Regions from separate parts of the Thalassotalea piscium genome, predicted to be linked through region 1. Evidence: predicted binding sites of a transcription regulator. Region 1 holds the regulator's gene; each other region holds the start of a gene.
What was found. The regulator sigma-54, encoded in region 1, starts transcription at its own class of promoters, with help from an activator protein. The targets are predictions, from matches to a motif close to GTTGGCACGNNNNTNGNNT.
Positions count from the first base shown of each region.

Region 1 (7,771 bases):
AGATCATAGGCAGGCATATTTTGCAGTAATTTGCGGACATAGACAAACATCCCGCTTTCAAGTGCTTTGTTAACTTGCTGCAGTTTAGTATGACTGTATTCTTGCTCTAAAGCTTCCGGCATATCGTTACCTTGGGCCGTTAAAAACGAAATGAAAAGTTAAGTAATTATCGACTCAGTATGTTATACCAACCTATAAATGAAAGTGATCTCTTAGCTACTCTAAGTGTCCGCTTCTTTATTTTAAATGGTATAAGTAATATTTGACTTTAATTAAATAATATCAATTGTTTAGTGTTATTTACAGCTTTATTAAGGTCTGTGAAGCTATTATTTCGCTTTATCTGAGTGTGAGTGGTATTGGTAAGTGCTATGGTTTTACTAGGGGGGTGTTACCTTAAGCCCTTAGTTTCTAGTTGAAATAAAGCTATTCATCCTCATCAAATTTATCATTAAAAAGTTTGCATACATCGGCTAATGCTTTTTCTGCATCTTCACCTTCAGTAGTAATAGTCACTTCTTTACCCTGTGCGCCAGCAAGCAGCATTAATCCCATAATACTGCTCGCGTCAGCATCTTTTCCTGCTAAGGTAACGGTTACTTCAGCATCAAACTTGTGGCTTAATTGCGCTAACTTAGTGGCAGCTCTCGCATGTAAGCCAAGCTTATTAGATATCATTAACTTTTTGTTATATTTGGCCATGAATATTTGTATTTCTTACGTTGTTGATTTATCGATATCGCGATGGCGTGATTGAACATCGGCTCTTTCTTTACGTAAATTGTTTGCTAATAATTCAGCAATAAATACGGAGCGGTGCTTACCACCGGTACAGCCTATTGCAATGGTGACATAACTACGATTATTTCGCTCTAGGTGGGGTAGCCATGTCATAAAAAAGCTGTTTATTTGCCAGACGAATTTAGTCACTATTGGTTGAGATGAAAGGAAATCTTTGACTGGCTGATCTAACCCGGTATAAGTTTTAAGCTCCTTTTCCCAAAAAGGGTTTGGTAAAAAGCGAGCGTCAAATACATAGTCTGCATCTTGAGGTACGCCGTGCTTAAATCCGAATGACTCAAACACAACAACCATAGTGCCAGTTTTTTTACCTAAAATTCGCTCTCTTACCAAATCTGCGAGTTGGTGAGGGGTTAACTGGCTGGTATTTATGTATAAATGAGCGCGACTAGATATAGGCTCTAGTAACTTTTTCTCTAAAATTAGTGCCTGATCTAAGGCAATGTTTTGTCTAATTAATGGGTGTAATCGGCGAGTTTCGCTAAAGCGTTTAATTAAATCAGAGTCATCAGCATCTAAATAAAGAATATTTAGTTCAACAGTTGTGGGCAGGTAATCAAGTATTTCAGAAACGTCAGCTGGGTCGTTAGGTAAGTTTCGAACATCTAAGCTGACTGCGACTGTTTCATAATCATTTATTACGGTATGTGTTAACGCCGGTAGTAAATTTACGGGGATATTGTCAACACAGTAATAGCCTAAATCTTCAAGTACGCGTAGTGCGACACTTTTACCTGAACCTGAGCGACCACTCACAATGGTTAATTTCATTTTTCAGCCTTATTTGGCAAAATGTGTAGCCAATAATAGTGTTTATCTATCAATGGCTATAGTGTTAAAAAATTAACTGGCTTGTTTAATTAAATCAAACATTTCTTGCGCAGTAGTACTCTTTCGAATTTGTTTGCAAAGCTGTTTGTCGGTAAACAGCTCTGCGATATTTTGTAATGTCACTAAATGTTCTTCGCATTGTTGCTCAGGAACAAATAATGCAATAAAAATATCAACAGGTCTATTATCTATCGCGTCGAACTCTATCGGTTGTTCACTAGTGGCAACTATTGCGACAGTTTTGTTTGAATTAGTTAATCGGCCGTGAGGAATGGCTATACCATTACCTATCCCTGTTGAACCCATTTTTTCTCGTGCCATCAAACTTGTTAATAATTCATAAGTTGATGAGTCGTTAAGTTCGTTAGAAGCTGCATCACAGATAACTTCTAGTATTCGCTTTTTACTTGTGGCTTGAACTGCACATAAAGTGCAGTTCAAGCTAAGTAGTTCAAGTAACTTCATGATACCGGTTTACTTAGCTATATTTTATAGCGTTAATGTTGAGTTATTTTGCCTTTATATTTTAATATTTGGCGATCTAGTTTATCGACGAGTCGATCTATTGAAGTATACATATCCGCGTTATCGGCTTTAGCATGTACTTCTGTTCCGCTAAGGTTAACGGTTGCCTCCGCTATTTGACTATTCTTTTCTACTGTTAACACCACGTAAACATTATGAATTTGATCAAAATGTCTTTCTAATTTTGCGAATTTTGTATTTACGCTTTCACGTAATGCCTCGGTAATTTCAACATGATGACCTGTAAGATTAATTTGCATAACATTCAATCCTTATTGTTGCGTTTACTTAAAGTAAACTTTTACGTTGATTAGAAGGGGGAATAGATAAAGACTCTCGGTATTTTGCAATTGTTCTTCGTGCAACATTAATACCCTGCTCTGCGAGTAGTTCAGCCATTTTGCTGTCACTTAGCGGTTTAGCTGGTATTTCTGCAGCCACAAGTTTTTTAATCAATGCTCTAATTGCAGTTGATGAGCACTCGCCACCGTTTTCGGTACTTACATGGCTAGAGAAGAAAAACTTAAGTTCAAATATGCCTCGAGGAGTGTGCATATATTTTTGTGTTGTTACGCGAGAAATTGTAGATTCATGCATATCTACAGCTTCTGCAACATCGTTTAGCACCATGGGGCGCATCGCTTCAGGTCCATGTTCAAAAAAGCCTTGCTGGCGCTGCACGATACAGTTAGACACTTTTAATAACGTGTCGTTGCGGCTCTCTAAACTTTTAATAAACCATTTGGCTTCTTGCAAGTTTGATCTAATAAATTGGCTATCAGTTGAGGACTTCATAGAGCGTGCCATTGAGGCATATTGCTGGTTTACTGACAATTTAGGCGCAGTATCAGGATTGAGCTCAACAACCCAACGACCATTTTTTTTCTCAACGGAAACATCAGGAATAACGTATTGGTCTTCACCTTTAATGACACTGTCACCGGGGCGAGGATCTAATGTTTGAATTAAGCGGATAACCTCACGGAGCTGATCTTCTTTTAAGCGAGTTTTACGCATTAATTGTCGATAATCACGACTACCAAGTAAATCGATATGCTCGCGTAATACTAATTTGCTTTCTTCTAGCCAGGGTGTTGATTTGTCAAATTGATTAAGCTGAATAATTAAACAATCAGAAATGCTACGTGCACCTACACCTATAGGGTCGAACATATTAATCCGTTTAATAACGGCTTCTACTTCATCTAGCTCTAGATCGTCAGCGCCTACACTTTCTAATATTTCTTCAGCTGAAACAGTTAAATAGCCAGCGTCATCAATAGCATCTATGATCGCTGTGGCAATCGCGCGGTCTGTATCAGAGAAGGGAGTTAAGTCCATTTGCCAACGCAGGTGGTCTTGAATTGAATCGACAGTTTCGCCCTGATATGTGTAATCTTCGCTCGCAACACCTACGCCTGTATTTGATACACCGGCACTAAAACTTTCATCCCATGTTGTGTCTATATTTAATTCTTCAGGGATCTCGTTTTTGTCCATTGCCTCAGTAGTGGATATTTCGTCTATCGTTGGTGTAGAGTCTTCACTGCCATCATTATTATCAGTCGTACTTGTTTCAGTTGTAGAGGCAGAAAAAGCATCATCGAAATTATCTGTACTACTTTCCTGATCTGAATTTGAAGATTCATCAACTTCTAATAATGGATTACTGTCTAACGCTTCTTGTATTTCTTGTTGAAGATCCAAGGTCGACAGTTGCAACAATCTTATTGCTTGTTGCAACTGTGGAGTCATTGTAAGTTGTTGTCCAATTCGGAGCTGCAGACTAGGGCGCATCGAAATACTTATGTTCCTTTAATTATTAATAACGTTTATCGCATTAACTAATACTATAGTTTGAATATACTATAGCGTGAATTGCTCACCAAGGTATACATCTCTTACTGTTTGGTTGGCCAGTATTTGATTTGAATCCCCTTCTGCGATCAATTCGCCATGACTTACAATATAAGCGTGTTCACATACATCTAAAGTTTCACGTACATTATGGTCTGTAATTAATATACCAATGCCTCGTTGTTTTAAGTGTAGAATAATTTTTTTAATGTCTCCTACTGAAATAGGGTCAACGCCTGCAAAAGGCTCATCAAGTAAAATAAACTTAGGATCAGCAGCCAAGGCACGGGCAATTTCTACACGACGCCGCTCGCCACCTGAAAGACTCATACCTAAATTGTCTTTTATGTGGTTAATATTGAACTCTTCTAATAAATGTTCAAGCTTTTCTTGACGTTCAATCTCAGAAAGTTCTTTTCGTGTTTGTAAAATGGCCATTATATTGTCGTGTACAGTGAGTTTTCGAAAGATTGAGGCCTCTTGAGGTAAATAACCAATACCTTTTCGTGCGCGTTCGTGCATAGGGAGTAAGGTGATATCTTCATCGTTGAGTATTATACTGCCACTATCATTAGGCACTAACCCTACAATCATGTAAAACGATGTTGTTTTACCTGCGCCATTTGGTCCAAGTAAACCGACAATTTGCCCTTCTTGAACCTGCAAGCTTACATTTTTTACTACTTTACGGCCTTTATAAGCTTTCGCTAAGCTTGTGGCACAAAGAGTTGATATTTCCATAAGTTAATTTTTATCCAACGCTTTGGGTTGTAATACAGTTTTTACTCGATTATTTTCATCACTATCCGCATCGCTATCGGCACTGACTTGTTCCGTGACAAAATTGTAAGTAATTATACTGCCACTGACTTTGCTTCCTTCTTGGCGCAATTCTGCGTTACCAGAAATTACTACGATATTTTGGCTAGGCTGATATTTAATTTCATTAGCTTGTAAGTATATGGGCGTACCGTCATCAAGCTTTTGAGAAAAGGTTGCAGGATTGCCTTTGGCTATATATGTTTTTTCGTCGGTTTCGGTGTCAGTGATCACCTGTACTAAATCAGCTTTGATCCGTAACGTGCCTTGAGTGATCACAACATTATCGATATAGCTAAATATTTTATTTTTTAAATCAGCAGCCTGTCGAGAAGCATCGATATTAATTTCTTTTTTTAAGTCTAATTTGTCAGCATAACTTGTCGAAACTAATGCTGAGCTCATGCCTACTATAATAAGGCTAGTTTTTAATACTTTTAAAAATGGTTTGTACATGTTCAGTCAACGTCATTTGTTTTGTATTTAAGTCTACAATTAGTCCTGAACCATATATGGTGAAGTCTTTCCCTTCAATCATAATAGTTTGCTCAGAACTAATAATATTAGTATTAAGATCTAACTCTAAATACCGACCATGAATTTCTTGTATTAAGCTTGATTGATCTGTTGCCGTTAATGTTACGCGATTTTGTAGCCGTACGCGATTATTACTATATAGAGTCCCTTCATTAGCTTTTAGTTTCCAAGGTGTTTCACTATTTTTTGTAAAAAGGGTGTACTGTGGAAATTCAAAGTGGGTTACAGATAAGTTTGCGTAATGCTCCATACGCTGCGCATCGATAATATATGTTAGCTCACCTTGAGCATTATATATGTCACTATTTAAGGTCTCAGCAATAAAGTCTGGTGTCATTTCATTAGTGATCACTTGTTCTGTTTTTGTTTTTGACTGAAGCCAGTCAACAACGCCATACGCAGCTAATGCTAGAATAAAAAAACAGATGGCGAAGCCGGTTAACCGTGTCATACACTAGCGCCTGTAGCAAAGTGTAAAGTGTTTTGGCTCAACATTATTAAATCGCAACATTCCCTTACCGCACCAAAGCCGCCTCTTATTGTGGTGGTATAGTCGGCAAGGTTCAAAATAGTGGGGTGTGCATCATTAACAGCAATGCTTAAGCCAACATAGGCCATACATTCATAGTCAGGCATATCGTCGCCAATATAAGCCACTTGATTAGGTTTTAATGATAGGGCACTTAACATCTTTTTTAACGCGGGCAACTTATTTTCTTCACCTTGCACTATATGTTTTACATTAAGTGCTGTCATACGGGTCTGAACAATGTTTGATTGTCGGCCAGTGATAACGGCCACGTCAACGCCATTTGCACCTAATGCTTTAATGCCATAACCATCTTTTGTATGAAATGCTTTAAGCTCTTCGCCATCATTACCTAAATAAATGCGTCCATCAGAAAACACACCGTCAATATCACACACAAATAATTTGATATTTATTGCTTTTTCTATAATTGCTTGATTCACTTCACCATAGAGTGTTTTCATTGTATTAAAGTACTCCTGATTTTAGTAAATCGTGCATATTCATTGCACCAATAGGTTGGTTACTTGCATTGACAATAATTAGTCCATTAATTTTCTTATCTTCCATTATTTTTAACGCTTGAGCAGCTAACATTTCTTCGCTAGCTACTTTGGGTTTTTTCGTCATAACGGAATGAATTTGGTCGTGGTGAATATCTACCTTTTCATCAAGTATCCGGCGCAAATCACCATCAGTAAATAAGCCGATTAATTCATTTTTATCATTAACAACAGCAGTCATACCAAGCCCTTTTAAAGACATCTCCATTAATGCGTCGGTAATTTTAGCATCTTGATGCACAACAGGTAATCGATCGCCAGTGTGCATTATATCTGATAAACGCAGTAAAAGGCGCTTGCCTAAACTACCGCCTGGATGAGAGAGTGCAAAGTCATCAGCCGTAAAACCACGTGCGTGCAACAGACTTACTGCGATAGCATCACCCATTACTAAAGCTGCGGTTGTGCTGGAAGTGGGAGCTAAACCCAAAGGACAGGCTTCACGAGAGACTTTTATACAAACATGGGTATCGGAAAGCTTAGCTAGGGTAGAGTCACTATTACCAGTCATGGCTATAAGTTTAGCACCTATACGTTTTAATACTGGGATTATGGCTAAAACTTCACCGGTTTCGCCAGAGTTAGAAATAGTCATAACTACATCATCTTTGGTGATCATACCTAAATCACCATGGCTTGCTTCGCCCGGGTGAACAAAAAACGCAGGAGTGCCCGTACTTGCTAAAGTAGCCGCGATTTTACCACCTACATGGCCAGATTTTCCCATACCAATAACGATGACGCGACCTGTACAGTCAAACATTAACTGGCAGGCTTTAGTAAAACTGTCATCAATAAACTTTGTTAATTCATTTATTGCTTCTTGCTCTATTTGAATAACATTGAGAGCTTGTTGTTTAAAGTTTTTCATAAATTAGTTTAGCCTTAACTGACTACCCTTTTAACTGACTAAATAATAGTACTTGATAAGCAATAAAGGTCATTATTAATACAAAACCTTTTACGCGTGTAATTCTAAAGTTACCGAAACGTCTACTAAAACAAAGAAAGAATAATAACAGGGTAACGCCAAGCATATAAGGTGCATCTCTTAAGGAAACATCATGATCTATGTCACCAGGGGCAATTAAGCCAGCTAATGAGAGTACCGCTAATATATTAAAAATGTTAGAGCCAATAATATTACCAATAGCTAAGTCATCTTCTTTTTTAATAATACTTACAATGCTTGCTGCTAATTCAGGCAAACTGGTACCAATAGCAATAACAGTTAATCCAATCACTAAATCACTTACCCCAAAGGCAGTGGCAATAAACACTGATGAATCAACTAAATATTTAGCACTAA
Region 1 covers NZ_AP027362.1:588,359-596,129, forward strand. The annotation lists gene mgtE (magnesium transporter) at 1-122, opposite strand, end outside; gene QUD79_RS02500 (HPr family phosphocarrier protein) at 427-702, opposite strand; gene rapZ (RNase adapter RapZ) at 718-1,572, opposite strand; gene ptsN (PTS IIA-like nitrogen regulatory protein PtsN) at 1,645-2,097, opposite strand; gene hpf (ribosome hibernation promoting factor) at 2,130-2,417, opposite strand; gene QUD79_RS02520 (RNA polymerase factor sigma-54) at 2,446-3,954, opposite strand; gene lptB (LPS export ABC transporter ATP-binding protein) at 4,024-4,749, opposite strand; gene lptA (lipopolysaccharide transport periplasmic protein LptA) at 4,759-5,238, opposite strand; gene lptC (LPS export ABC transporter periplasmic protein LptC) at 5,255-5,821, opposite strand; gene kdsC (3-deoxy-manno-octulosonate-8-phosphatase KdsC) at 5,818-6,363, opposite strand; gene QUD79_RS02545 (KpsF/GutQ family sugar-phosphate isomerase) at 6,368-7,333, opposite strand; gene QUD79_RS02550 (calcium/sodium antiporter) at 7,356-7,771, opposite strand, start outside.

Region 2 (7,771 bases), 1.8 Mb from region 1:
GGTTTGATCAGGGCATTAGCAATGGACAAAAGCAAAGCCATTATTTAAATAACTATGCTTATGCACGCTTTAAAAACGGTCAGATTGAAGAGGCAAAAATTCTCATTAATAAGGCTGTAACTCTGTCACCGACAGATGAAAACATATTAGCAACACAAAAAGAAATTTTTGCTACGAATAATTAACAATACCATTAATCTCAATAACTATGCGATCATTTATACTGGCTAAAAAATCAACTACTGCGTTATTTATTTAATAATTATCGCTACAAGGATGTAGCTTATGCAGACAATGCAAGCATAATTGCCCTGAACAACTAGTTATGAAAATAAACGCCTTGTATTTGACTGTTTTTCTTATGCATAAAATAGATAACTTAATTAATGAAACTGGTATAAAAACTAAAAGTTAAGAGCAATAAACAAAGGAAAAATTTATGCTACCTATTACCGATACAACGATAAGAACCCTATTTGCAAAAGTATTTGCTTTTATCTTCTTTGGATTAGCAGCAGCCATTATATTTTCATTAATTAACACCATATTGCAAGGAGTAATTAACGGCACCGAAATAATGCAAATATTTATTAGCAGCATTAACACCGGCATTATTGCTCTTGCTGTGTTTGAATTGGCGTTAGTGATCAACCAGGAATACACCAACCGTGATGAAACAAAAGATGTTATTGCCAGCTTAAGAAGAACCATTCCAAGGTTTATAGGCACCGTATGTATAGCGCTTTCAATTGAAGGGTTAATTATGGTGATAAAATACAGTCAACTCGACTTAGCAGGAAATTTATATTATCCAGTTGCTATTATCTCAAGCACTGCACTTTTATTAGCATCTCTTGGGCTATTTCTCCACTTAACAAAAGACCAATAAATAACATTCAACTGCAACATTTGAACTAACTAACCTGAGTTCTGGATAAGCTAAGCACGTCAATGTCACGATTTTTGCGCGTATCTGCGTTGTTAGGTACGCAAACTTGCCTTGATTCACTCAACACTTATAACATTGATATATAACTACATAAGCAATACGGTTTTTTATAATAAGCAATTGAAAAATATAACTTTATCTGTATTGGTCGTACATCCGTTATCCAGAGCACAGGTTAACTAACTTCGTTAAGTATACAATCGCGAGCCTAATTGAAATCACGTAATAAGTTTTGTAGCATTGCCTATTAAACTATTTTACATTATCAACGAAAGGATGCTTAATGATGAAAAATCAAATTAGCTATGGTTTAATATTAATCGCTTCAGTGTTTCTTTATAGCTGTGGTGGCAGTTCTGACAGCGAACAACCAACAACACCACCAACACCTCCTATTCCACCAACAACAATAGTTAACACAGAATTAAATGACTCTGTTACTGTTAGCCATTTATATCTAGACGGAGAAGCCCAGCTCGCCGCTACAACACAAAGCTTGCTTTGGCGAGCCAACGCTGATGCTCAGTGGCAAGATCGCTCTCCAAGCTCAAGTGGAATAAAAGCATTAGCAATAATTTCTCAAGGACATTATATAGCTGCAGTTCAAACTGATGAAGCAGCTCCATATTCTAAGCCTTCACCGCTGTATATTACCCAAGATAGTGGCCAAAATTGGCAACTGATCAACCATAATTTTGGCGGTGACGAATTTAGTACTATTAATAATATTGTCTATGACCAAGTGAATAACCAACTGTATGCAGTGGGCGATACCTCTTTTGCTGTTGCAAATAGTGCAGCAGAAAACTGGACGCTATTAGATGGAGCTTGGGATGGAATAGCATCTGGTTTAGCACTAATTTTACCTCATCCATCTCAACAATTTATCTGGTTTGGTGGACAAGGGCCAATTGAAAATGGTCACTTAAATCGTTATTCAATTGTCGACGGCAGCGTGACGACTTGGACTGACTTGCTGCCAAATCCATCCGTTTTTAAAGGAGGATTGATCCACCCAACCGACAATAAAACTGTTTTAGTGGGCGGCGAAGGAGGTATAGTAATCAGCCGTGATAACGGCACAAACTGGGAGCAACCATTGGGCGATGTTGACCACCATTTTTATTGGGACATTGTTATTGATGATATTGGTAATCTATACAGCGCCAGCTTTAACAAAGGAGGAGCAGAGCAGCCATTAAAAGTACTTTGCAGTAGTGATAACGGGGTTACTTGGAACAGTAACGATTTTTCAAAAGAAGTCAGTAAAGGTGGCGTTAAAAGTTTATTAATGTTGCAAACTAATACAGAAAACCTACTTTATTTAGGCCTTTGGGATAATGGTATAAAATCAATTAATACCGCTAACATAAACTGCGGTTAACCTAGAGTCTTTTATTGCCTAATGAAGATAAATTAACGGCTCTAAACCAATGTTTAGTTGGATTTAGAGCCGTTGGTTTTAGCGTTGTTAATTTAATTGCTAGTTACTTGCTCAAGCTAAATAAACAACAGAGTAGCGTGTAGTTAACTATTGCTAACAGTTAACTTGTTAACTACTTTTTTAACGTCATTCGTATTTTTAGCAATAGCAACAGCAAGTTGTTTTTCACTATCAGATTGCACTTCACCCGTTAACACTACAGTGCCTTCAGTCACTTCAACCTCTATGTCTGTACCATTAACTTCAGACTCAACCAATAACTTAGTCTTTACTACTGTTTCAACTTTTGAGTCCATTAATGCGGTCATTACTGAGTCATCATCAGCGTTTTTATTGCTTAGTACGGTTAATTTATTATCAACAGATTTAACCCCATCTAAACTTTCAACCAACTCTTGCGCTAATGCTTTATCAACTTTACTGTCTACTTTCCCTGTTAACGTAACAACGCCTTGGTGAACGTCAGTATTTATGTCAAAAGAGTTTAAATTGCCATTCAACAGTATGGTACTTTCGGCTTTACCGTCAATCCATGCATCTTTAGATTTATCTTTCCAAGTGTTTTCAGCATAGGCTGCAGTTGAACCTACGGTTAATACTGTAGCAATAATGATAGAACCAATTGAATATTTCATAATCTTCTCCTTTTGAATGAATCATACTTATTAATGCCACTTCCATGCCAAAGCCTAACCTATTGAAAAATAAAGGCAAAAATATAAAAGCATACTTTGATCAATTAGAAACTTACCTTTTTTACATGCAAATAATGTAAAAAGTACATGATGTATAAACAACACTTACCATTAAAAAGCAAAAAGGCTCATTATTTAAATGAGCCTTTGTAAATGAGCCTTTGTAAGGTAGGTAGTACTACGCTTGTTTAACATCTGCCTTAGTCACATATTTCCTCAGTAAAACAGGAAGCGTGGTGATGTCGGTGAGTAAAGCAACTATCATTGCAACACTCGTTAGTAAACCAAACAGCATGCTAGGTACAAAGTTAGAAAACACTAGGGTACCAAAACCAATAACAATGACAGTTGTGGTATAAATTAACGCATAACCTACCGATAAGTTAGTACGCTTTACCCACTGGTCTTGACTATCATGGTTACCTTTAATTTCTTCTAAATAACGATGAATATAATGAATGGTATCGTCCATTGAAATTCCCATAGCAACAGCAGCAATAGTAATGGTCATTAAATCGAGCGGAATTGAAAACAATCCTAAAACTCCCATTATTACTAAAGTAGTTATAAAATTAGGTACTAATGCGATTACTGCAACTTTAAGCGATGAAAATATAATCATTAACGTAGTGGCCATAGCACCGTATACAATTAAAATAGTAAGCACCTGAGAGTTAACCAAACGAGAAAGCACATCTTGGTAAAGAATGAATAGGCCTGTTAGCGTGTACTCTTGCTTTTTAATGCCCATTGCAGATAACTCTTGATGAATTTCTTTCAGTAAATCCGCCCTATTTAATGTTTTGGTGCTGTCTTGTACACGCATAGAAATTCGTATTTGATTGTCTTTTTCAGAAAAGTAAGCACCAAATAATTGTTGTTGTAAGTCAGTATCTAAACTTTTATATAGAGCTGTTAGTTCGTATTCTGTTAGTGGCTTACCATTGACAACTTGAGCAATGCGGGTAAAGTCGGCAATCGAGGTAATAACGCCAATAGCTTGTTGCTTAGCAAGCATATTTTGTATAGCAGTTACCGTTTGAACTGTGCTTGCCGATATGATCAAATTAGGCTTAATTTGTTCTTCAGGAATTTCAAGCAGTACATCAAATGGTGTTGAACCACCAAATTCTTGATCAATAAAGGTTAGCTCTTTTCTAACATCTGTAGACTCGCTGAAGTAATTTAAAAAGCTATTCTCAGCTGTAAGCTGTGTACAACCAAACACGCCCACTAGCGATATTAAAGCCGAGATCACCATAATCTTTTTAGGCTGATTTATAACTAGGCTTGCAGTTGCTTGCATGCCCCGTTCAATTTGGTGGTGTTGTTTAACATACGATTGCTTATTGAATATGGCGTATAAGAGTGCTGGAAAAAACACTAAGCTGACTATGAAGCTAACAAACATTGCAACTACCATCATCCAGCCAAAGCTAATTACGGGCTGAACACCGCTAAATACTAACGAGCCAAAGCCAATTGCGGTAGTTAATCCAGCATAAAAACAAGGCTTTATTTTTTGTTTTATTGTCGCTAAAACCAACTTTTTATGTGTCCAATCGTTATGTTTACTAACTAATTCTTGGTAATGCACAATCAGGTGAATTATCATTGCTAACGATAAAATAATTTGTAGCGCAAACACATTCGCTGAAATTACCGTTACTTTAAAATCAAGCGCGGCTAATAAACCTATTGTCATCACCACACTGGTTGCGCAACATATAATTGGCAGTAATACCCAGCTCACTTGCCTGAATAAAAACCATAACAACGCAATAACCACGATAATAATTAACGCGCCAAACAATACTAAGTCGCTTTCGATAATCTTTATTAATTCATAAGATAATAAATTATTACCCCCTAAATAAAACTCACCTACTTGTTTATGCGGCGTTAAAATAGATCGAATTTGTTCAATTTCATTAATACGCGTTTGCTCTAAACTTTTGTTAAGTACTTGCTGCTTTTGCTTTAACTGGTCAACAGCCTGTTGTTCTTGCCTGGTTAGTTCTCTCGTTAACAAGTGGCGTTTGATCTCAATAATATCGTTGTTAATTTTTTCTAATGCAGGATCAGACTTAAATACCACCTGTAACGACAGCGCGCTTTGTGCTTTATTGATTAATAGTCCTTCGTACAACGGGTGTTGCTTTAAACTTAACGATAATGTTTTTTCATCGAATTTTTCGTTTTCCCAAGTTAACTTTTCAACATCGGCAGTTACTGTGTCTGCCGCTGTAAAAATGGGCATATTAGCAATACTGTTAACCTGCTTAACTCGTGATATATTCTCAATTTCACGTCCGATAGTAGACACTGTGTTCATGTTGGTGTTTGAGAATAATTGACTGCTATTGGGTTTGAATGCAATTAAAATAAATTCTTCAGAGCCGTAACGCTGATCAGCCAGCTGCGTTAAAATATAATGCTGGTTATTATCAACAAGTAAGGTATCTGCTGAAGCATCGATTTCAAACTTCTGCGCTTGCCACGCAAGTAAACCTGTTAGTAAGGTGAATATAAAACAAATAAGGTAAGCCCATGGCGTCATATTTTTGTTAATCATGTTTATTCTACCACTTGATTACTAACCGAAACCGATTGAACAGGCGACTGCTTTTGCTTTTCAGTTTTAAACACTTCGTTTCGACGCTCTTGTCCATCACGCTGTAAACTTTGCATGTATAAGTTTCGAGTAAACTCATAAGAATTATCCACGCCATTGAGTACACGCGGATATTTTGCCAAAATAGGAATTTGTGCTTGTATACCATCAGTTAATAATAACTGCTGGGCCGCTTTCTCATCGCTAATAAAATTTAATGGATGTGCTAAGTAATTAAACGACAATGATGCGGTATCTCGTAAGTCTGACGGACCAAGAAGCGGTAATACTATATATGCACCATGCCCTACACCATAACTTGCAAGCGTTTCACCAAAAGTAGTTTTGTCTCGCGTTAACTCCATCATACTATTAGCGGGGTCGAATAAACCTAATAAGCCTATTGTAGAGTTCATTAGTACCCGAGCTAGACTCTTTCCTGATTTTACCACCTCACCTTGTAATAAGTGATTTACCGCGTACAGTGGCTCACGTAAATTATAAAAAAAGTTTCGAATACTGTTATCTACTGGCTTGGGTACGACTTTTTGATAACCGTTGGCTAATGGACTCAGTACATAACGATAAACGGTATCATTAAAGTTAAAAATAGGCTCATTAATAAAACGTAAAGAATCTTCAGGTGCCTGATAACTCACCACACTCGGTAGGTTTTTTTCAGCGGCTATTTCGTAGGGACCTTTAACCGGCTGCTCATTGGTTACAGTTGCTTCAGCCAGATGCTCTTGTTTGGAAGAGCAACCAGAACTTAGCATTACTGCGACCACTAACAAGGCTGTATAAATAACTTGTCTATTCAACCTTCGAATAAATAAGTTCGTGCGCTTTATTATTTTTATCATTACTAACTCCCTGAAACGTTCTATTATGTTACAAATTTTAAAATAAACATTTGCTATTCAATAACGACTAAACTCCTGCTCAACCACATAAGCCAGTGGGTATAGCAATAAACAAAGCTACTCTTTCTCTGCTTTGCTATTTTTCACCTGCGCTTGCTGGGTTAATATATCTCCTAATGTTTCTCCACCTTTAGCACCAAATTCAAGTGTTCTAATTGGAAATGGTATTAATATATCGGCTTGTTCTAATGACTTTTTAATCAAACTAATTGCTTGATGCCTTGCCGACATGTAGCCAGTTTCACCTGGGTAATCAATCCAAAACCAAACTAATAAATTAACGGCACTATCACCAAAACTTTCAGCATAAACATCTGTTTGATCTTGCTTTATCACAAAGTCACATTGGTTAATTGCATCGACAATAACCTCTTTTGCATGATCAGGGTCGTCTGCATAAGAAATTGACACAGGTACTTCAACTCGGCGAATGGATAAACTTGAATAGTTAGTTACTATATTTCTAAATAAAATTTTATTAGGAATTACTTCTATTTGACTAGAAAAAGTTTCCACTATGGTATTGCGTAAGTTGATGGTGATAACTTTACCAAAAACGTTATCAGCTTCAATAATATCGCCAATGCTAAACGGTTTTCTTATTCCCATAGCTACACCAGCAATAAGGTTTTCTGTCATGTCTTGAAAGGCAAAACCTATTGCCAAACCAATAATACCCGCACCCGCTAATAATGAGGTTACTGTGCCCTTTAAACCAATAAAGTCTAAACAAATAAACACCCCAGTAAGAATAAAACAAACTTTAAATATAGCGGCTAACAAGTCTGCTATTTGCTGAGAGTCTAAACTACGTCGTAAAAACTGTTTGACTAGCTTACCAACAATACGGGCAACAACAGAAAATATAATAATAAAACATATAGCAACCACTAAGTTTGGAATATGCTTAATTATCGTTTCTAACCAAACATTTAACTTTTCGTCGATAAGTGACCAGTACTTATTAATATCTAAATATTCCATTAAATCCTCTCGAGTATTGTTATAATTATGACAATAGTGTAGCTGTTAGCTAAAAATAACCTTATGATTTATTGATAAACACATTAAGTGACTCAGGGTTAGATTCAATACAAACGCTCTGCTCTTCAAAGACTTCGCCGTCAATTACATAACTTATTGCTT
Region 2 covers NZ_AP027362.1:2,431,766-2,439,536, forward strand. The annotation lists gene QUD79_RS10545 (PA2778 family cysteine peptidase) at 1-185, shown strand, start outside; gene QUD79_RS10550 (hypothetical protein) at 440-889, shown strand; gene QUD79_RS10555 (WD40/YVTN/BNR-like repeat-containing protein) at 1,233-2,333, shown strand; gene QUD79_RS10560 (BON domain-containing protein) at 2,477-3,028, opposite strand; gene QUD79_RS10565 (efflux RND transporter permease subunit) at 3,267-5,663, opposite strand; gene QUD79_RS10570 (MlaA family lipoprotein) at 5,666-6,565, opposite strand; gene QUD79_RS10575 (mechanosensitive ion channel family protein) at 6,683-7,609, opposite strand; gene QUD79_RS10580 (diacylglycerol kinase family protein) at 7,671-7,771, opposite strand, start outside.
Region 2: the regulator sigma-54 is predicted to act here: its motif matches at 3,062-3,080, upstream of QUD79_RS10560 (BON domain-containing protein).

Region 3 (7,771 bases), 300 kb from region 1:
CTCAATAGCAGAAAACTTTAATCAGTATTTTAAAATACGATTCGCTGATACTAAAACACTTCGGCAAGAAGCGTTTAAAATTCGCTATGGTGTTTATAGTTCAGAATTAGGATGGGAGCCTGAAAACGATCAGGAGATGGAATTTGACGAGTGCGACGATTATGCATATCACTGCTTACTTGAACACAGACGCACTGGCGTTTTTGCAGGGTGTATTCGCTTAATTATTCCACCGCCGTATGCACCCGATACAAAACTCCCATTCGAAGCAAATTGTCTGCAAAGTGCAAACAAAGAAGTATTCGACACAACAACATTGCCTAGAGGTAGTTTTGGCGAAATATCTCGTTTAGCAGTTTTAGCATCATTTAGACGTCGTGAAAAAGAAAAAAACATTCCGTTTGTGCTTAACAATGTAAACCCTGAAACTATTTATTCAGAAGATGAACGTCGTAACTTTCCTAATATAGCCATTGGCCTTTATCTTGGCGGTATTGCATTAGCCAGCTTGTTAAAACATCAAGGCATGGTGGTAATGATGGAACCAAGGCTCAACCGTCGTTTAAAACGCTTTGGCTTACCCTTCCAGCAAATAGGCGAGCCAATGGACTATCACGGTCAACGGGCAATGTTTTATTTAGCTGAAAAAGACTTTCACAAAGAGCTTACAGAGCCACTTGAAGAGCTATATACCATTATACATAAAGATATGGTCGAACAAATGAAACTTGTTAAATATGGTAAAGACAGTGCATTTAACATTCCAGACGTAGATTTAAGTAGCCATTTTTAAAGTGGTGATTTGTTATTGTCGAGAAATAAATAATACGAAGGTTATTTATGTTTAACTACGAAGAAGCATTTTCTAGAAATATTGGTTGGGTAACCGAAGCAGAACAGCAAAAGTTACGCAATACACGAGTAGCCATTGGTGGTTTAGGTGGTGTTGGCGGCGACCATGCTGTTGTATTATCTCGCTTAGGTATTGGCAACTTTAATATTTCAGACTTAGACGACTACGACGTAGCTAACTTTAACCGTCAATCTGGCGCAAACATGTCTACCCTTGGTAGACCAAAAGCCGCAGTAATGGAAGAAACAATTCGGGGGATAAACCCTGAAGCCGACATAAACAACTTCGACCACGGCATTACCGACGATAACCTTGAACAATTTTTAGACGGCGTTGATATATACATCGACAGCCTAGATATATTCGCGCTAGAAATGCGCAGAAAAGTATTTCGTCGATGCTACGAAAAAGGCATTCCTACGATAACAGCAGCACCACTTGGTATGGGCACCGCATTTCTAGTATTCATGCCTGGTAAAATGTCTTTTGATGAATACTTTGCTATTGAAGACCCTGCACCAAATGCAACCGAAGAAGAAAAAGAACAACTTTTTGCAGACAACATTATTAGATTCATTGTCGGTGTAGCGCCAGCCTGTATACAGCGTCATTACCTTGCCGAAAGAACATCAGTAAACTTCTTCAAAAAGAAAGTACCCTCAACTTGTATGGGGATCTCATTAGCAGCAGGTGTTCTATGCACCAATGCATTGAAAATCATCTTAAATAGAGGCGAAGTAATATACGCGCCAAGAGGCATGCACTTCGACGCCTACCTTAACAAAACAAAAAAAACATGGCGTCCATTTGGTAATAAAAACCCACTACAACGATACATGTTCAAAGTATTTAAAGGCATTATAGATAACAGTAAATAACTGATATTTATTCAATTATTCGATAATGTCAGGTTTTTTTACACATTGATCCTTTAAGGATCGTCATATAAAGCCCATCAGTACAATAAAAACCATCGACGGCCTAAAGGCCGACCTACAATAACCATAGATTGTATTTTTTTGTAGGTTGGCCGTATATTTGTCATGTTTTTTTGTAGGTTGGGCTTCAGCCCATCAAATATTCAAATCAAATATTCAAATCAAATTTCATTATCGACGGCCTAAAGGCCGACCTACAATAGCGATAGATTATATTTTTTGTAGGTTGGCCGTATATTTGTCATGTTTTTTTGTAGGTTGGGCTTTGCCGCCATGGATGGCGGTAGTAGGGTAATGCAGGAGCAATTACCGATAAGCCCATCAAATATTCAAATCAAATATCATTATCTACGGCCTAAAGGCCGACCTACAAATAAATTGAATTCCAAAATGAATAATAACCAATATTATTCACTAACTTTCTTCTTAATGGATTGGCCACAATATACCTTGCAATATTTTTCCTATCACCTTCCAAACGTAAAGCCCTATCATAAAAAGAAGCTTGCCAAAATTTACCTTGCCGTTTGCGCTTTTTATTAATAATCAAGCTCGTACTTCCTTTTAAACCGCCAACAACTTCAGACAAACTCGCGCCTTTTGGCTCTAGTCTTAACAAACCATGAAAATGATCAGGCATTAAAACCCAAGTTAGCCATGTACAATTATACTTAGCTTGGTTAAGTGCTAATTGTTGAGAAAACAAACAGGCGAAGTTGAAGTCGTTAAAAATAGGTTCTTTATTGTGAGTGTTAAAGGTTACAAAGTATTCACCTTGCTCATGTGAATATCTTCCTTTTCGTAAGTCACTCCATGACATAGCGTACTCCTTTTTAAACTTTCTGACGGCCTAAAGGCCGACCTACAATAGTGATAGATTGTATTTGTTTTGTAGGTTGGGCTTTGCCGCCATGGATGGCGGTAGTAGGGTAATGCAGGAGCAATTACCGATAAGCCCATCAAATATTCAAATCATATATTCAAATCAAATATCTTTATCGACGGCCTAAAGGCCGACCTACAATAGCCATAGATTGTATTTTTTTTGTAGGTTGGGCTTAAGCCCATCAAATATTACGATGAGTTAATATTATTATATAAGCATAGCTTATTTCTGACGGCCTAAAGGCCGACCTACAATAGTGATAGGTTATATTTATTTTTGTAGGTTGGGCTTTGCCGCCATGGACGGCGGTAGTAGGGTAATGCAGGAGCAATTACCGATAAGCCCATCAAATATTACGATGAGTTAATATTATTATATAAGCATAGCTTATTTCTGACGGCCTAAAGGCCGACCTACAATAGCCATAGATTGTATTTTTTTTGTAGGTTGGGCTTTGCCCATCAAATATTACGATGAGTTAATATTTTTATATAAGCATAGCTTATTTCTGACGGCCTAAAGGCCGACCTACAATAGCCATAGATTGTATTTTTTTTGTAGGTTGGGCTTTGCCGCCATGGATGGCGGTAGTAGGGTAATGCAGGAGCAATTACCGATAAGCCCATCAAATATTACGATGAGTTAATATTTTTATCTAAGCATAGCTTATTTCTGACGGCCTAAAGGCCGACCTACAATAGCCATAGATTGTATTTTTTTTGTAGGTTGGGCTTCAGCCCATCAAATATTACGATGAGTTAATATTATTATATAAGCATAGCTTATTTCTGACGGCCTAAAGGCCGACCTACAATAGTGATAGATTATATTTTTTGTTTTGAAGGTTCGTTCAGCCATCAAATATTACGATGAGTTAATATTATTATATAAGCATAGCTTATTTCTGACGGCCTAAAGGCCGACCTACAATAGCCATAGATTGTATTTGTTTTGTAGGTTGGGCTTAAGCCCATCAAATATTACGATGAGTTAATATTATTATATAAGCATAGCTTATTTCTGACGGCCTAAAGGCCGACCTACAATAGTGATAGATTATATTTTGTTTTGTAGGTTGGGCTTAAGCCCATCAAATATTACGATGAGTTAATATTATTATATAAGCATAGCTTATTTCTGACGGCCTAAAGGCCGACCTACAATAGCCATAGATTGTATTTTTTTTGTAGGTTGGGCTTCAGCCCATCAAATATTACGATGAGTTAATATTATTATATAAGCATAGCTTATTTCTGACGGCCTAAAGGCCGACCTACAATAGCCATAGATTATATTTTTTTTGTAGGTTGGGCTTCAGCCCATCAAATATTACGATGAGTTAATATTTTTATCTAAGCATAGCTTATTTCTGACGGCCTAAAGGCCGACCTACAATAGTGATAGATTATATTTTGTTTTGTAGGTTGGGCTTAAGCCCATCAAATATTACGATGAGTTAATATTATTATATAAGCATAGCTTATTTCTGACGGCCTAAAGGCCGACCTACAATAGTGATAGGTTATATTTATTTTTGTAGGTTGGGCTTAAGCCCATCAAATATTACGATGAGTTAATATTTTTATATAAGCATAGCTTATTTCTGACGGCCTAAAGGCCGACCTACAATAGCCATAGATTGTATTTTTTGTTTTGAAGGTTCGTTCAGCCATCAAATATTACGATGAGTTAATATTATTATCTAAGCATAGCTTATTTCTGACGGCCTAAAGGCCGACCTACAATAGTGATAGATTATATTTTTTTGTAGGTTGGGCTTCAGCCCATCAGATATTTTTAAATTTTAGGCATAAAAAAACCGCCTTTCGGCGGTTTTTATTAAATCTGTTTAAGATTAAGACTTACGACGTGACGCGCCAGCGAAACCTAATAAACCTAAACCTAAGATAGCAAGAGTAGTAGGCTCTGGAACAGCAAACTCTAATGAACCGTCATGCTTACCAGAAACATAAATTTCACCTTTGTTAGCATCATAACCAGTTACATTTGGCTTATCAGTATTTTGGTCAATACGAAAACGAACTGTATCTACAAATTGAGTTGCATACTGCTCAAAGCTCATTGAAGTATTACCGTAAGCGATATTAAAAATATCACCAGCAGCAACGCCATTTACTGTGTCAGTACCAAAGTTACCAATGTTACCAGAAAATACTTGGTTACCAGAGGTATAAGTATGGTTTGTAACAGTAGTAGTAAATAAGTGTACTTCTGTACCAAAGCCATTTGTTGAGTCTAATAAGAACCAATCAATGTTGCCTGAAGTATAGTTAAAGTCAGTACCGTCGTATGTACCCATAAGGTCATTAAAACGGAAGCTTATTGCCCAGTTTGCTCCGTAGCCATTATTACTTGGACCAGTACCACCAAATTCAGCAGTTTTCAAAGCTGTAACGCTGTTGTTACCTAATAACGCTGAGCCAATCATGCCACCTGATGAAACAATAGTATCACCAACTGAAAGTGCTCCGTTGTTATCAAGATCTTGTACTACAGAGTTTGACTCATAAGTAAGTGCAAGGCTGTGCTTCCAACCAGTAGTAGTGTTACCAGCTGCTGTGTCTGCGTTATTTCCGCCGTAATCAACACCATTGTTGATGTAGATATTGTCTGCTGCTGCTGTTCCTGCAAATGCTAGTGATACTAGCGCTGCTGTAATTAAATTTTTCATTTTATAATCTCCGTTTAAGTTCTGTCCTGTATAATGCACTCTGCATGCCAAGTCCGCAAAAACCAATAAATACAACCACTTAATCATATGACCTTATATCAAACTAATTGATCTGTAAAATTTTCTGACACTAATAACAGGTATTAATTTATAAGCCAAGTGCTTTAACTAAGGCATCATACCTTGGCAAAGTAAATGCGTTCAATTCTTGTCTGTTAATATCCAGCATCAGTGTTTTTGCTTCTGACATTTTACTATTAGCCAATAGTGCCTGAGCGTAATGTACTTTATAGTTAGCACTTTTATCATTAGCTTCAAACGCTTGCTTTAAATACTTTTCAGCATTTTTATTATCGTTTACCGCTAATAGCGTTAAACCATATGTATTCACAATTGCATTATTACTAGCGGCTTTACCAAATGCCTCTTTTGCCAACTCATGTGCTTGCTTATTATTACCTAACTGCAAATTAACCATAGCGGCATTATTAAGCATAGCAAAATGACGATCGCTTTTAGTTAAAATAAACGTGTAAATGTCTAATGCCTGCTCAGGTTTATCCTTTTCAAGCAACTCTGCATGTTTTAATAACAAGTCTAAAGAGGTTATAGCCTGAACTTCAGACTTATAGCGCTCAATAGTATTTAACGCATCGGCAGAACGCTGTAATTGCTGTAAAGAGGTGGCAAGTTCAAAAATAACATCTTCAGTGTTAATTGTTTTTGCCACGTTCTTTAATATAGTGTGGGCCTTAGTAAAATCATTACTTAAAAAAGCTACTTTACCTAATAGGCGTTCAACAAACACATTACCTTTACCAGCCAACTGTATGTTATTTAATATTTTAGATGCCGCAGGCAACTCTCTATTTTTAATATAAAGATCTGCTAAACCCACTTTGTACTCTGTAGAATTAGGTATAAGCTCTATAGCACTTTTTTGCGCTTCAATCGCCTCTGCATAATTACCTTTTAGGGTTAAAACATTCGCCTTTGCAACTAATGTTGTTGGGCTAAAGGCATTTTGCTCCAACGCTTTATTAAAATTAGCTATGGCTTCATCATAATGTTTACTATTAGCGAGTACTTTACCTTTTAACATTAATAACTGAAAATTATTAGGCACAGACTCAAGACCATTATTCAACACTGAATTAGCAACATCTAGCTCGTTTCTAACAATGTAAAACGCGGCTAGATAGGTGTACACAATAGGCTCAGCTGAATTTTCATCAACTAACTGCTCAAAGTAAGCTTGAACATTTTCTTTATATTCGTTATTTCTACCTATGTTCAATAATGACGACACCACAAGTGAATAATTTAAATTAGCATTAAGTGCTTTTTGGTACTGAATAAGGGCTGACCCGGTATCTTTTTCTAACTCATACACTTGGCCTAATTTAAAATAAACGCCAGCATTGTTTTTATTAATAACTAAGGCTTTTTCAAACTCAGCCTTTGCGTTATCAAGCTCGCCTTTACGTGCGTATATTAACCCTTTAAAGGTTAACGCTAGCTCTGGGTTTTTCTGTGCAACATTGTCGGCTATTTCAAACGCCTTATTGTAATCGCCAGCTTTTAATCGCTCTAATAACAACATTGACATAGCTGTTTCTAATTCAGGGTTTTTCTCTAATGCTTTTTCAAAAAACAGTGCCGCTGAATCATCATCGCTAAACATTTTAAGTAAACCTTGTTGATACAAAATATCAGCATTTTCAGGTGCAGTGCCCGCCGCTTTTTCTAACAACGAGTTTGCTGCTTCAACTTTACCTAGTTTAAATAGCTCGTTAGCTGAAGCACCTAAAAGCTCTACATCAACATTTTCACTAGGCATGTTTAACATTTCAGCTAAAACATCGTCTTCATAACCTAATTGAAATTTCAGGGCATTAAGCAGTTTTTTAGCAGGGTGTTGATAACTTAACTGCGAACTTACAGAATTTAAATGCGAATAAGCCACTTCTAACTGTTTCAATTGATAAGCACTAATACCCGCAATAACTTTTGAAAGCACCAGTTTATTGTCACTTCTAATAGCGACTTCTGCGAATTGTTTAGCTTGCTCATAATCATTTAAGGCAAAGCGTGTTTGTGCTTTAATTTGATTCAACTTAGGGTTTTTCGGCATTGGGCGCAATAACATATCTGCTTGCTCTTCCGCCTTTTCATACTGCTCAGAGTATACCAATGCAATTGCATACATCATGCGTAATTCATGAGCTTGAGGGTGAATAGCAATATAACGACCAAAATATTCGGCAGACAACGCCATATCTTGCGCTTTAAAGTGTAAATAAGCTTTATACTCAATTGCTTCAGCAAAGTTAGGAAATTCAGCCAATATATTGTCGATAACCGAAATTGCTTGCGCTATTTCTTTGTCCATACCGAGCTTC
Region 3 covers NZ_AP027362.1:289,028-296,798, reverse strand. The annotation lists gene QUD79_RS01185 (PEP-CTERM/exosortase system-associated acyltransferase) at 1-793, shown strand, start outside; gene QUD79_RS01180 (ThiF family adenylyltransferase) at 841-1,731, shown strand; gene QUD79_RS01175 (REP-associated tyrosine transposase) at 2,159-2,611, opposite strand; gene QUD79_RS01170 (PEP-CTERM sorting domain-containing protein) at 4,533-5,369, opposite strand; gene prsT (XrtA/PEP-CTERM system TPR-repeat protein PrsT) at 5,518-7,771, opposite strand, start outside.
Region 3: the regulator sigma-54 is predicted to act here: its motif matches at 5,403-5,421, upstream of QUD79_RS01170 (PEP-CTERM sorting domain-containing protein).